3 regions of the Bacillus sp. AP8 genome follow, and region 2 is predicted to be linked to each of the others. Evidence: riboswitches for the same ligand, from Rfam matches in the RefSeq annotation. Region 2 holds a riboswitch; each other region holds the start of a gene.
What was found. A riboswitch is a leader RNA that binds a small molecule or an ion and turns the genes downstream of it on or off. The one in region 2 is predicted to bind thiamine pyrophosphate.
Positions count from the first base shown of each region.

Region 1: another riboswitch for thiamine pyrophosphate. It lies ahead of BN349_RS19565 (thiamine phosphate synthase); the one in region 2 lies ahead of thiM (hydroxyethylthiazole kinase).
Region 3: another riboswitch for thiamine pyrophosphate. It lies ahead of thiT (energy-coupled thiamine transporter ThiT); the one in region 2 lies ahead of thiM (hydroxyethylthiazole kinase).

Region 1 is NZ_CAPG01000082.1:10,734-15,179, reverse strand. It holds gene BN349_RS19585 (basic amino acid ABC transporter substrate-binding protein) at 1-126, opposite strand, end outside; gene BN349_RS19580 (alpha/beta hydrolase) at 646-1,431, opposite strand; gene BN349_RS19575 (DUF2325 domain-containing protein) at 1,458-1,745, opposite strand; gene BN349_RS19570 (FtsX-like permease family protein) at 1,956-2,198, shown strand; TPP riboswitch at 2,608-2,718, shown strand; gene BN349_RS19565 (thiamine phosphate synthase) at 2,807-3,409, shown strand; gene thiS (sulfur carrier protein ThiS) at 3,591-3,794, shown strand; gene BN349_RS19555 (thiazole synthase) at 3,799-4,446, shown strand, end outside.
Region 2 is NZ_CAPG01000036.1:133,458-137,903, reverse strand. It holds gene BN349_RS09890 (MBL fold metallo-hydrolase) at 1-917, shown strand, start outside; TPP riboswitch at 985-1,095, shown strand; TPP riboswitch at 1,393-1,503, shown strand; gene thiM (hydroxyethylthiazole kinase) at 1,582-2,406, shown strand; gene thiE (thiamine phosphate synthase) at 2,393-3,034, shown strand; gene BN349_RS09875 (HAD family hydrolase) at 3,031-3,675, shown strand; gene thiD (bifunctional hydroxymethylpyrimidine kinase/phosphomethylpyrimidine kinase) at 3,672-4,446, shown strand, end outside.
Region 3 is NZ_CAPG01000003.1:116,793-121,238, forward strand. It holds gene BN349_RS00700 (YitT family protein) at 1-25, shown strand, start outside; gene BN349_RS00705 (ATP-binding protein) at 254-1,390, opposite strand; TPP riboswitch at 1,736-1,836, shown strand; gene thiT (energy-coupled thiamine transporter ThiT) at 1,947-2,525, shown strand; gene BN349_RS00720 (hypothetical protein) at 2,817-3,107, opposite strand; gene BN349_RS00725 (hypothetical protein) at 3,369-3,653, opposite strand; gene BN349_RS00735 (ABC transporter ATP-binding protein) at 4,151-4,446, shown strand, end outside.

The DNA.
Region 1 (4,446 bases), on a different contig from region 2:
AATACGTAATGTTTTATCTTTACTTTCACTACCACTCTTACTACCGCTTTCTTCCGACTTACCACAGCCGCTTAATACAACTAAAAAAGCACATAATAGCATAAAACTAATCGTCAACTTTTTCATAGACTTATCTCCCTCAACTAGAAGTTTTTATTTTCTGATTTTTATATATTATATACGCTCGTTCATTTTTATTCAATATTTTGTATAAATATTATTTTTATAAAATTTAGAAAATCATATACTACAGAGGCATATCATAATTAATAGGATGATTGAAAATAAAGCTCCCCTCCTTATACCATATATTCAACTCTTTCAAATAAACGAATCAAAACTGTCGTAACTTCAGCATTAAATATTTTTTAAACATAATGAAAAAAAAACAAAAAAGAGGCTGTCCAATGAGTAACAAGTGATGGACACCCTCTTACATTTTAAGTTATTTCCAAACCACTCCTTCTATTAACCAAAAAGGAAAATAAAACAAAGCATGAAAAATCAGCTTTTTTAGAAAGTCAGAGCACTCACATAAATCGTATCCATAAAAATGCAGATCATATAAAAAGGAACCTCTGAAAAGTAATAAAATATCCCTTTTCTAGAGGTTCCTTTTTATATGTTTATACTTATATTTCTATCTCAAACACTTTCCATCCATCGATTACTTCTTTTGCTTGCTTTTCCTTCTAGTTCTTCAATAAATTGTTGACTATATTCTACTATTTTCAGTTTATCATGGTCCATGGAAGCCACATGATAAGAGTTCTGTAATATTTTTAATTTCTTCTGTAAAGAACTGATATTTTGAAGAATAAAATCAGTATTTTCAGGTGGCGCAACATGATCTATTGCAGATTTTATTCCTAAAACTGGACAATGCACCGTTGGTATTACTTTTTTTGATATATCCATTATTTTTTGTAGTTCATGAACCGCTTTTATGGGTACTTTTGAATAGGTTATTTCGTAAACATTTGCTGCCTTAATATCAGGTTCCCCTTCAATTATATATCTAGGACTGGTTCTTTCTCTCAAATAATCATAGGTAGGTACAGATAAAGCAGCATTAATAACTATAATTCCACTAATATCTTTGTGTTTACTTGCTAGACATAACGCTAGAGCTCCTCCCATTGATTGCCCCAAAATATAAATATTTTCACATGTTTGCTTCAATTGAAAATAGCCCTTTTCTAGCTCGTTGAACCAATCTTCATGAGTACATTTTTCTAAATCTAAATAATGTGTACCATGTCCCTTTAATCTAGGGGCAAGTACTGTATAGCCATATTGCGCCAAGCTTTCTCCCACATATTGTACACTTTGTGGAGTACCCATGAAGCCATGTGAAATGAGAACACCTATCTCATTACCCGGATGAAAAAATGGCTCTGCTCCCTTTATTACATCAAAGTTTTCTCTCATATCGCTCATCCCCTTACCATTTAAATTTAGCTCCTCTTGATTTTCTGTAATTCATTATGAATAGCGCTCCAAGACCGTTTTGAATAAAAAATAGGAATAGACTGTTCATTCGCTCTTTTTTTAATATTGGTTGATAAATTATGGTTGATATAGTCTGTTAAAACTAAAATTAAATCAATATTAGAAGGTATTTCCTTTCGAACCATCTGAGTTTTTCTTCCATTTATATGAATGATTTCTGTAAAACCTTCATTGCACAAATTTTCAGTTATTTTACCTAAATAATCTCCACCTACAACTAATAAAGATTGCATGATTATGAGTTCTCCTTTTCAAAGACTGTTAGATATTTTCTAGTTGCCTATTCAAAGTAAGATATCATGTTATAATTCCATATTAATCATATAATTCATATAAATCAAGTATGAATTAAAATAAAAAATTTTTAGAATCCATATATATATATATGTGCTTCATTTATAATCGCACATTGAAGCTTCGGATATGTCGATTATTAGGATGATATGGAAGCCGCTTTTCAAAGTCAAATGGGCTCTACAATAAAATCAATTTCTTATGTAATGATACTTGTTGTCATTATGACCGTACTTGCTGTTAGCTTAATCTTATACCTTATCATTAAAACAATGATTATTAAACACAAAAGAGAATTGGGTATTTTAAAAGCGCTTGGTTACACTACTTTCCAACTCATAACACAAATCACCTTGAGCTTTTTACCTGTTGTCATCGTGGGAGTTTTATAGGAGGAGTTTTTGGTACTCTATTTTCTAATTCCATTCCTTCCATCCTATTCTCTGAAATGGGCATATTTAATTCAGTCTTCTCAGTCAATATTCCGTTCATGATTGCCTTATGTATTGGTATTATAGTATTGGTATTATAGTATTGGCTTAAATTGTATCTATGTTGGTCACTGGACGAATTAAGCATATTTCAGCTCACAATTTGATTACTGAATAATCTATTTAAAGCTTTAGATACAAGGATTACTCTACTTCTAAAGCTTTTATTTATTCATCTTATAAACTTCTATGCAGAAACTCGCATTTCTAACTATAGCCTAATACTCAATAAATACCATTTAATTTCCAAAATCTACTTGCACATCTTCCAAATACATGCTATTTTAATTAATAACTCGAAACAACCATATATTTACACTAGGGGATCCCTTGATAAGGGCTGAGAATAAAGTAGTTTACTTGCAAACCCTCAAAACCTGAACAGGTTCGTACCTGCGTAGGGAAGTGCTTAAGGCTTTTTTGGACTTATTTAAGGACTAATTCGCACAACCACTTTCCTACTTATTTGGAAGTGGTTTTTTATTATGAAATGAATAGGAGCAAGCATTATGAAATTAATTGCCATAACCGATGACAAGCATTCTGTACATGAACTATCATCAATCATTTTACAAATAAAAGATCGAATTGACTTTATACACATTCGAGAAAAATCCAAAACGACTAAGCAACTTCTTAAGTTATTAGAGCTTTTAATAATGGGAAACCTCCCAAAAGAAAAAATCGTCATGAATAATAGATTAGATGTTTCCTTACTAATGGATATTCCAAATATTCATTTACCTTCATATGGACTACCAGTCAAAAAAGTAAAGCAAAAATGTCCTCATTTCACTGTAGGGCAATCTGTTCATACTTTCAAAGAAGCCACAGAAGCTGAAGCAGATGGTGCTGACTATGTTTTATATGGTCATTGCTTTGAAACAAAGAGCAAACAAGGGAAAACTCCTAATGGATTAGAAACTCTTCGTCAAATAAAAGAGAATCTATCCATTCCCGTTTTTGCTATTGGTGGTATTACACCAGAACGCATACATCAATTACAGCGTATTCGAGCGAACGGAATAGCTGTCATGTCAGGAATTTTTTCAGCATCAAGTCCAACAGATTCCACTAGTCTTTATTATAAAAAGTGTAAAGACAACATATAAGAGATAATGAATTTTGGAATTTTTGTAATTAGCATAAAGTCCCTTATACATTAACAGTCTGAAAGAATTCTATTTTTCAGTCAAGCATTATATAATCCGCATCATTCTACAGCAACTTATCCGATAAAAGATTTGCTAGAAGCTTTTCAAGAAACTTTCTCTGATAAAAGGAGGTGAAATGATGTATATCACTCTAAATGGAAAAATAGCAGAATTACCTCAAGAAGTACTCTCAGTCCAACATCTATTACAGCATTATCAACTAGAAAATCGAATTGTCATTGTAGAGTTAAATAAAGAAATTGTAACCAAAGAAGCCTATGATTCTGTCACGCTTAACGAACGTGATACTGTAGAAATTGTTCATTTTGTAGGAGGAGGATGATTATATGTTAAAAATAGCCCATCATTCATTTCAATCAAGACTTTTACTTGGCACAGGTAAATATCCATCATTTGAAATTCAAAAAGAAGCAGTTGCCGTATCTGGTGCTGAAATTTTAACATTCGCCGTGCGAAGAATGAAAATCTTTGAAGAAAGTCAGCCCAATTTTTTGGAACACTTAGATTTGACTAAATACAAATTATTGCCTAACACTGCCGGAGCAAAGACCGCTGAAGAAGCAGTAAGAATAGCTAAATTAGCTAAAGCTTCTGGTTTATGCGATATGATAAAAGTAGAAGTAATCGGCTGTGATCGCTCCCTTTTACCTGATCCTATAGAAACGTTAAAAGCATCAGAAATGCTACTAGAAGAAGGTTTTATAGTTCTTCCCTATACATCGGATGATGTTGTCTTAGCGAAGCGACTTGAACAACTTGGAGTACATGCTATTATGCCTGGTGCCTCCCCAATAGGTTCGGGTAAAGGTCTAATGAATCCATTAAATTTACAATTCATCATTGAACAATCTTCTGTTCCAGTCATTGTTGATGCTGGTATCGGTTCACCTAAAGATGCTGCATTCGCTATGGAATTAGGAGCCGATGGGGTCTTATTGAATACAGCTGTCGCGAATGCGAAAGACCCTATAAAA
Region 2 (4,446 bases):
CGTTCCCTGTTGGTGATGTTAATGCATTTGTAATAAAAGGAGACGCGCTTACACTAGTGGATGCTGGTCCTAAAACCGAAGAAACTCATCAAGCCATTCAAGCTGGATTGAAGGATTTGCGTCTTGATATGAAGGATATTGACCAAATCATTATTACACATCATCATCCAGATCATGTTGGGGGAGTGGATTTCTTTGAGGAAGGTACTCCTATTTTGGGACATGAGAATAATAAATTTTGGCTAAACCCAGATGAAGCAATTTTTCATTATTATGAAGGTTTTTATCTCGATTTAGCAAAAGAATTAGGCATCCCATCTGAGTTTCATAAATATGTAGGCACAATGAAAAGTGGTTTAAAATATAGCTGCAATAGAAGTTTGGATATCTCAATTAAAGAAGGTGACACGGTACCTGGTTTGAATGATTGGGTTGTATATGAAACACCAGGTCATGCGGAAAGTCATATATCATTATATAGAGAAAGTGACGGTGCGTTTATTGGAGGAGATTTACTATTACAAAAGGTATCTCCAAATCCATTAATAGAGCCTCCTATGAAAGAAGGAGACGATCGTCCCAAATCACAATTATTATTAAATCATTCTTTGAATAGATTATTAGAAATGCCAATCCAAACAGTATTTGCAGGGCACGGTGATGAAATTCATCAGCCTAATGATCTAATACATAAGCGCTTGGCTGCTCAACATGAAAGGGCAATGAAGGTGAGAGAGTTATTGAAACAAGAACCGGCTACTGTTTTACAAATCTGTATGAAGCTATTTCCAGGTATATACCAAAAGCAAATTGGGTTAACATTGTCAGAAACATTAGCTCAATTTGATTATTTACTTGATTTAGATGAAATTAGAGGAGAAGAAACAAAGAATGGAATTGTATATTCTGTTAAGTGAAAGTTTTGCAAAAATTAATTACCACAAATGATGTTAGTATGATAGAATGATGTCAAGTTTAATAGAGCAACATTGATAGGGGAGCTTGCACGAGCAGGCTGAGAGTAAGCAAAATGTAGCTTTGACCCTTTAACCTGATTTGGATAATGCCAACGTAGGGAATTTTTATATTAGTATCTAAAAGATGCGATATACCCTATTGGTATATCGTTTTTTGTTTTTGCTGTTTTCTATAAAGTATAGTTTTACCAGTATTAAAGATCGATTCGAGCGTAAGGAATGAGTCTCTTTTGGAAGCAGTGGGGTAGGAGAGGACCAGCTGTGTTATGGATAAGGGAGGATGCTCGCCGATGCTTCGTGTAAAGCGAGTTTTCTAGAGTGAAAATCTATTCCACCTATACTCACCACTTGTTGGGTAAAAGGTGGTAATCGAGACTTGTCGATGGGGAGTATCGAGTAACAAAGCTTAGAAGTAAATAAATTTTTGGGGGGCTTGCACAAGCAGGCTGAGAGTAAGTGAAATGTAACTTTGACCCTTTAACCTGATTTGGGTAATGCCAACGTAGGGAATTGTATTTGGTTATTCTTATGCGATATACCCATTTGGTGTATCGCATTTTCTTTTTTAGAAAATAAAAATTTTTATCGAATGGAGGAGACTAGAATGTTTGAATCAATCCTGGAAAAAGTGAGAGAAACAACCCCTTTAGTACATAATATTACCAACTATGTAACAGTAAATGATGTAGCTAATGTAATATTGGCCTGTGGTGGTTCTCCAATTATGGCGGATGATGTAGCTGAGGTAGAGGATATTACCAGCATTTGTAATAGCTTGGTAATTAATGTTGGTACATTAAATGAAAGAACGGTTCAATCTATGATTTTAGCAGGAAAAAAAGCAAATGAACTTGGGCATCCAGTTATTCTTGATCCTGTAGGAGCAGGGGCATCAAAGCTTCGAACTGCGACTGTATTTAAATTGTTGGAAGAAGTACGCTTTTCTGTTATTCGCGGTAATATTTCTGAAATGAAAACAGTATTTGAAGGAAGCGGTACAACAATGGGAGTCGATGCATCTGCAACAGATAAAGTAACAACTGAAACACTCGAGGAAGCCATTTTATTTGCTCAACAATTGAGTGAGAAAACAGGAGCAGTGATTGCTATCACTGGTGAAATTGATTTAATAGCAACCAACTCGAAGACGAATATAGTCCATAATGGTCATCCTATGATGTCAAAAATTACAGGAAGTGGATGTATGCTTACAGCCATTATTGGTGCATATTGTGGAGCGAATCCCGATCGTTTATTAGAAAGTACCACAGCGGCTGTTTGTGCCATTGGATTAAGTGGTGAGCTTGCCTATCACAAAATGCTTCAATCTGATGGGGGAACGTCCACATTTAGAATGCATTTAATTGACTATATGAGTAAGATGAATTCTACAAAGTTGAGTGAGGGGATAAAAATTGAAAGTAGATAAATCTTCATTGCTACTTTATGCTGTTACAGATCGACATTGGGTGAAGGAAAGCTCTTTAGTACAACAAGTTGAAGCAGCTCTTAAGGGAGGCATTACCTTTTTGCAACTACGTGAAAAAAATCTGTCCAATGAAGCTTTTTTAGAAGAAGCTTTACAAATTAAGCAGTTAACGGATAAATATGACATTCCTTTTGTTATCAATGATAATGTTGATGTTGCACTTGCTTGTGATGCGGATGGTGTTCATATAGGTCAAGACGATTTACCTGTAAATATAGTTAGAGAAAAAATAGGACCTAATAAAATTTTAGGTGTATCTGCTCATACAGTTGAAGAAGCAAAAAGAGCTGAGGATAATGGAGCAGATTATTTAGGAGTAGGTGCTGTTTTTAACACGGCAACCAAGCTTGATGCCAACACTGTATCCTTTCAAACATTAAAAGATATTTGTGAAAGAGCTACGATCCCTATAGTAGCAATAGGTGGTATTAATGAAGAAAATATGACGAAGTTAGGTGGAACTGGTATTGATGGTGTTGCTGTTGTTTCAGCTATTTTTGGAGCAGATGAAATAGATAAAGCTAGTCAACACTTGTTAGCTTTGTCAAAGCGAATGGTGAATGAATGAAAAAATATGCCATATTTGATCTTGATGGAACTTTAATAGATTCTATGAATGTATGGGACATGGCTGTATGTACCTTTTTGCGAAATAAAGGAATTATTATGCCAAATGAATTAATAACGGTATTAAATAAAAAAAGCTTTGAGCAAGGTGCAAACTACTTAATTCAACAGTTCACTTTAGATTTGACAACAGAAGAAGTAATGGCTGAAATTCATGATTTCATAATTCATCAATATATGAATGAAGTCCAGTTAAAACCTTTCGTCCTCGAATTTTTAGAGAATGTAGAAAATCAAAACATAAAGATGTGTATTGTTACTGCATCGGAAAAGAAATTGGCAGAATTAGTTCTAAAAAGATTAAAGGTTCTGGATTATTTTGATTTTATTCTTACATGCGGAGAAGTTGGTTATGGAAAAGATACACCCGATATTTTTTATTTAGCTGCTCAAAAATGGGAGGCTAATATCTCTGAAATTATGGTCTTTGAAGATTCGCTTCATGCTATCCAAACAACAAAAGCAGCGGGTTTCTATACCATAGCTGTTTACGATCGTTCAGCAGATAAGGATAACAAAATGATTCAACAATTAAGCGATAAATATATCAGTAGCTTTGAAGAATGGAGGGATGCAGAATGAAGAAGGTATTAAGTATAGCCGGATCAGATTGTAGTGGAGGAGCAGGAATTCAAGCAGATATAAAAACTATAACAGCTCATAACATGTACGCCATGAGTGCGATTACGGCTTTAACTGCACAGAATACGACTGGTGTATATGCTGTTCAAGAAGCAACACCTGAATTTGTAGGTCAACAATTAGATTGTATTATGAAAGATATTTTTCCTGATAGTGTGAAGATCGGCATGGTTTCCTCTCCAGACATTATTCAAGTGATCGTTGATAAATTAATCGATTATCGTCCCAATCATATTGTTGTCGATCCCGTTATGATTTCTACTAGTGGTAGCAAACTATTAAATGAAGATGCCATGGACATGCTTATTACGAAATTAATACCATTAGCTAGCTTAATTACACCAAATATACCTGAGGCTGAATGTCTAAGTGGTATGGTTATACATAATAAAGAAGATATGCAAAAAGTAGCTCTTAACATTGCAGAGAATTATAAGGGGCATATCTTAATCAAAGGTGGTCATCTAGAGGAAACGGCAGATGACTTACTATACAGTGATGGCCAATTTACTTGGTTTCCTAGCGTGAAAATTGATAATTCGAATACGCATGGTACAGGTTGCACACTATCTTCTGCCATCGCTTGCCACTTAGCAGATGGTTGTGATATGAAAACAAGTATTCAAAAAGCAAAGCAATATATAACAGGTGCCCTTTTAGATCAACTCAATTTAGGTGCAGGAAATGGCCCATTAAATCATTGTTATACGC
Region 3 (4,446 bases), on a different contig from region 2:
ATTTAAAAAGAAATCTGTTCACTAAAAAAAGACAGCTTCGATGCTTTATCTAGCTTGTTTTTAAAATATATTATGTTTTTATGTGTATTAAGCTGATTTAACATGTTTTTGCTTATTATGAAAAATTTAGATAAATGATACAAAGTAAGAGGGTATTCACCCAAATCATGCCTTTTGGGATACCCTCTCTCGTTTTGTTCTTTAGTTATGTATTATGAAAAATTCCGATTATATATTTACATATATGGTTATGTTATTCAGTTAACAAAGTTGCCGGCACTGTGATTGGAAGTGAAATCGTAAAGGCCGTGATTTTTGCTGTTGAAATACATGATAGCGCTCCTCGATGCTTTTCAATGATTTCTTTACACACAAAAAGACCTAATCCAGTGCCATTCTTCTTTGTTGTCGTAAATGGTTTGAAAATATCCTTCAATAAATCATCTTTTATTTGAGGACCGTTGTTTGATATAGTTAGTTCAATAAAATTCCTGTCTTTTTTAGAGGTTGATACAACGATTGTAGGATTTTTAACATGTGCGATTACATCTAACGCATTTAATATGATGTTCAATAATACTTGACGAATTTCGTCTAGATAGCCAAGTATAAAAATGTCCTCTTCTAAAAAGGTGTCCACCTTAACATTCGTATCGACAATACTTGGGTAGAGAAAAGTAATCACTTCTTCAATTAACTGATTTAAAGAAAAAATAACTGGGTTTATATCAATTTGTTCTTTTCTCGATAAAAGTAAGAATTGGGAAATCCTTGAGTTTAGCTGCTCTAGTTCATTAGCTATGATATCCAAATATTTCAAATCAGAATTTTCGGCTTTTAGAAGTTGGATAAATCCTTTAATCGATGTTAGAGGGTTTCGAAATTCATGGACGAAGCTAGATGTGATTTGACCCAACATAGTTAATCTTTCTCGATGGGTCTCAGATATCTTCTCATTCTCTTTATCTTTTAGTTCATTTGTTAATTCGATAAAAATGGTAATGGTATTATATAAGAACAAATCCAGTAAATAATTAACTTTTTCCTTTGCCATGGATTTATTATCAATGCTTTCATCACATTGACTAATAAGTGCAAATAAATTTAACCTTATGATAGAAATATCTTCTAGAAATTCTTTTAGTTCTTCTCCATCTTCAAATCTTCCATTGGCAACTTTTTTAGAAAGCGCTTTAATCTTTAAAGAGTGATCGACATTGGGATGCTCTAAAATGTTTTTGTACAATTGAAATAATAAGTGAAGATGTTTGAACACTTTGTTTTTTCTATGATGATTGTGGCTTCTGTTAATTTTTTGCTTCCATGAAACTAGAATTTCTTCTTCCCGCATGTTTAACAAATGAATAATAGGATTTCTTTCCTTGCTCATATTAGCAGTGTCCACCTCCATTATTTAAAATGAAATAACGGCAAAATGTTTAAATTTTCTAAATATAGCATATGTAAGGTTGTTATAGGGAAAAAATGTTTTGTTAAAAGATTGACATAAGTTTAGTTATTTTACTAATACATCATCATTTATTAATTCTACACATTTATGTTTTTTCCTTTTTTTAGTAGGGTTATATTCTTTTTATTCTGTTTTTTTTTATTTATTTTTCTATATTATAGTAGAAGTTAGTATATAGTATAGGTTTCTGACATGACTATTTATATCAAAAGGTAGTTGAAAAATTGTGGAATTAGATGTACATTATTATTACTGAAAAGAATAAATTACCACAAGGGGAGCTAATGGCTGAGAGTGAACGTTGGAGTTCTGACCCTATGAACCTGTTAGTTAATGCTAGCGTAGGGATGTGATTATGGATAAAGCAATGTGGGATCCATTTACACCCTCATTGTTTTTTTACGTTTTACAAAGTAAAAACATGAGGAACATATAACTCTCAATCTTTAACTCCTCAATGGAAGAGGAGGAAAAAATGAATAAGAAAACATTATTTTTAGTGGAAATTGCTGTTTTTGCAGCGCTAGCCTTGTTATTGGATATGGTCTCTAATTTTGTATTTTCAAGAATTTGGCCGCAAGGTGGTTCCGTTTCAATCGCAATGGTTCCTGTATTTTTAATGGCATTTCGATGGGGATTAAAAGGTGGATTATTGACAGGCTTTTTATTAGGACTGCTACAGGTTGCGTTAGGAATGACTTATATTATCCATCCACTTCAAGGCTTTATTGATTATTTCTTAGCATTTACGGTTGTAGGATTAGCGGGAATTTTTGCAAAAGGAGTTACGGAAGGATTTGCAAATGGCCACAGAGGAAAAGCTATTACGAATATTATTTTGGGAGTTTTTGTTGGAAGCTTTTTAAGATTTTTATGTCATTTTGCAACTGGAATTATCTATTTCTCATCAAGTGATTTAAAAGGTTTCTCGATTGCAACTTTCTCGGCTGTATATAATGGAACGTATATGCTACCAAGTTTTATATTATGCTCTGTTGTAGTAGTCACTTTATATACGACTGCATCTCGCGTTCTAGTAAAAAAAATGGCATAAGCTTCATTTTCGAATGATATCATGTAAGTTTGATTCATTCTAAGATATTCAATTATATCGATGACCAATAAATATAGATGTTAAAATGTCCAATGATAAAACTAAGTACGCCTCAGTTTGTACTATATACCTATGTATATTCTTAAAAAGGGTTAATCTGATGTCAATACGATTCAATCGTTTTTGACATAGATTGCCCTTTTTCCGTTATTCATTTTTTGTAAGAATGATGGCTCTTTTTATTTTTAAATCGTAATAATATAAATCAAATTGGTCCTTACCATCTTTTTCCTAGCTATTTTCAACGATGTAGTACACTTTTGAATTGTCTTGCAAAAAAGCAGGGTTAAATGCCCTTTTTTTATGCTCTGTTAGTTGTAGTTCTTCTTGTTTATCTCTATCAAATAAAAATATATCATAGTAAAAGGTACCTTTCGTTTCGGGATTAGATAATGAATCAAATGCAACTAGTCTTTCATCTGAAGATATTGTAAAGTCAGAGATATCTCTTTCTGGTTGCGAAAAACTTTCAAGATTAGCGGGATTATCATATGGAATTTTAACAAATGCCCCTGGTGACATTATATATAGGTTTGTTTGATTTTTCGATTTTATTTTAGCTCCAGCACTTTAGCTCCTCTAGGTCATAAGCCAATCCGTATAGAAGGAGGAAGAGTAAACTGTCTATACTCGATTATGCTATTCGAGGCTGACCAAGGTACTGGAACTTATTCCTAGAATAGCCAGTTTACGATAAACCCAATGACAACTATTGCTCCAATAAGCGTTAAAATGGTTCGTATCACAAAGATCTCCCCTTGTCCGATTTATTTTTCGTAAGAATTAATTTGAAATAGCTGCTTGATTTTTTAATAGTGGCTTTAGAGTCTGTTTAAATTCTTGTGCTTTTTCACCTTCGAAAATCATTTTTATGGGTGATTTCAAGTCAATAAGAAGCATATATGTGATGAATTTGGAGAATTTTGATAAAGAGATTGAGATTAAGTTATTATGCTGAATAAGAAAAACATTACCTTCCCATTGTTTCACTTTTTTATAAAGAGCGATCATTGTTTCAACAGATAGATGCCTTTTTAAAGTTAAATTAGTAGATAATATAGATTGCATATATAAAACTCCTTTTTGAATAGTTGTGTATGTCTTAAAAGTTTAATACCCAGCATGATTAGTTTGAAACTTATAGATAGTGCAAATGGTATTATTGAACTATTGATGAGTGATTTTTCCTAGCAATGCTTGAAGTGGATAGTTTCCGGTGTTTATTTGTTTTTTTCTTGTTAAATGAAAGCTATTGACATTCATTTACAATGAGGTTATATTGGTAAAAAATGTATTCACGATACCACGAAAAGGAAATGGAGGGCTGATGAAAATGAAAAGAATTTTTATTTTTATTAAACATATAACAATTGAAGAATTGCAGCCCGCTCAAGTAATGTAATCTATTCCTTTATACATGGAGAAATTGTGCGCGTGCTGCTTATATAAATCGGTATGCGCTTTTATATGTTACATCCATTAAAGCTTTCGTATACTATTGCGAAAGCTTTTTGTGGTCTTTAACGAACAAATTATTTAGCAGATTAAGAGATGGAGGATGAGGGATGTTTGATGTCTATATAAAGCTTGGTTGGTTTTTTAAAGAGCAATGGAAACGATATTCAATAGCTATTGGATTATTAGCATTAGTAAATGTTTTAGTTATGATTCCAGCAAAATTAGTAGGTTGGACTATTGATGGTATACATCAACAAACGTTGACTGCGGAAACTGTAACGAAATATATCGTTTTTCTTATAATATTGTCTTTCGGGATTTATATTATCGGTTACATTTGGCAACGGAATCTCTATGGCGGTGCCTATATTCTTGAACGAAAAATGAGACATAATTTCATGAA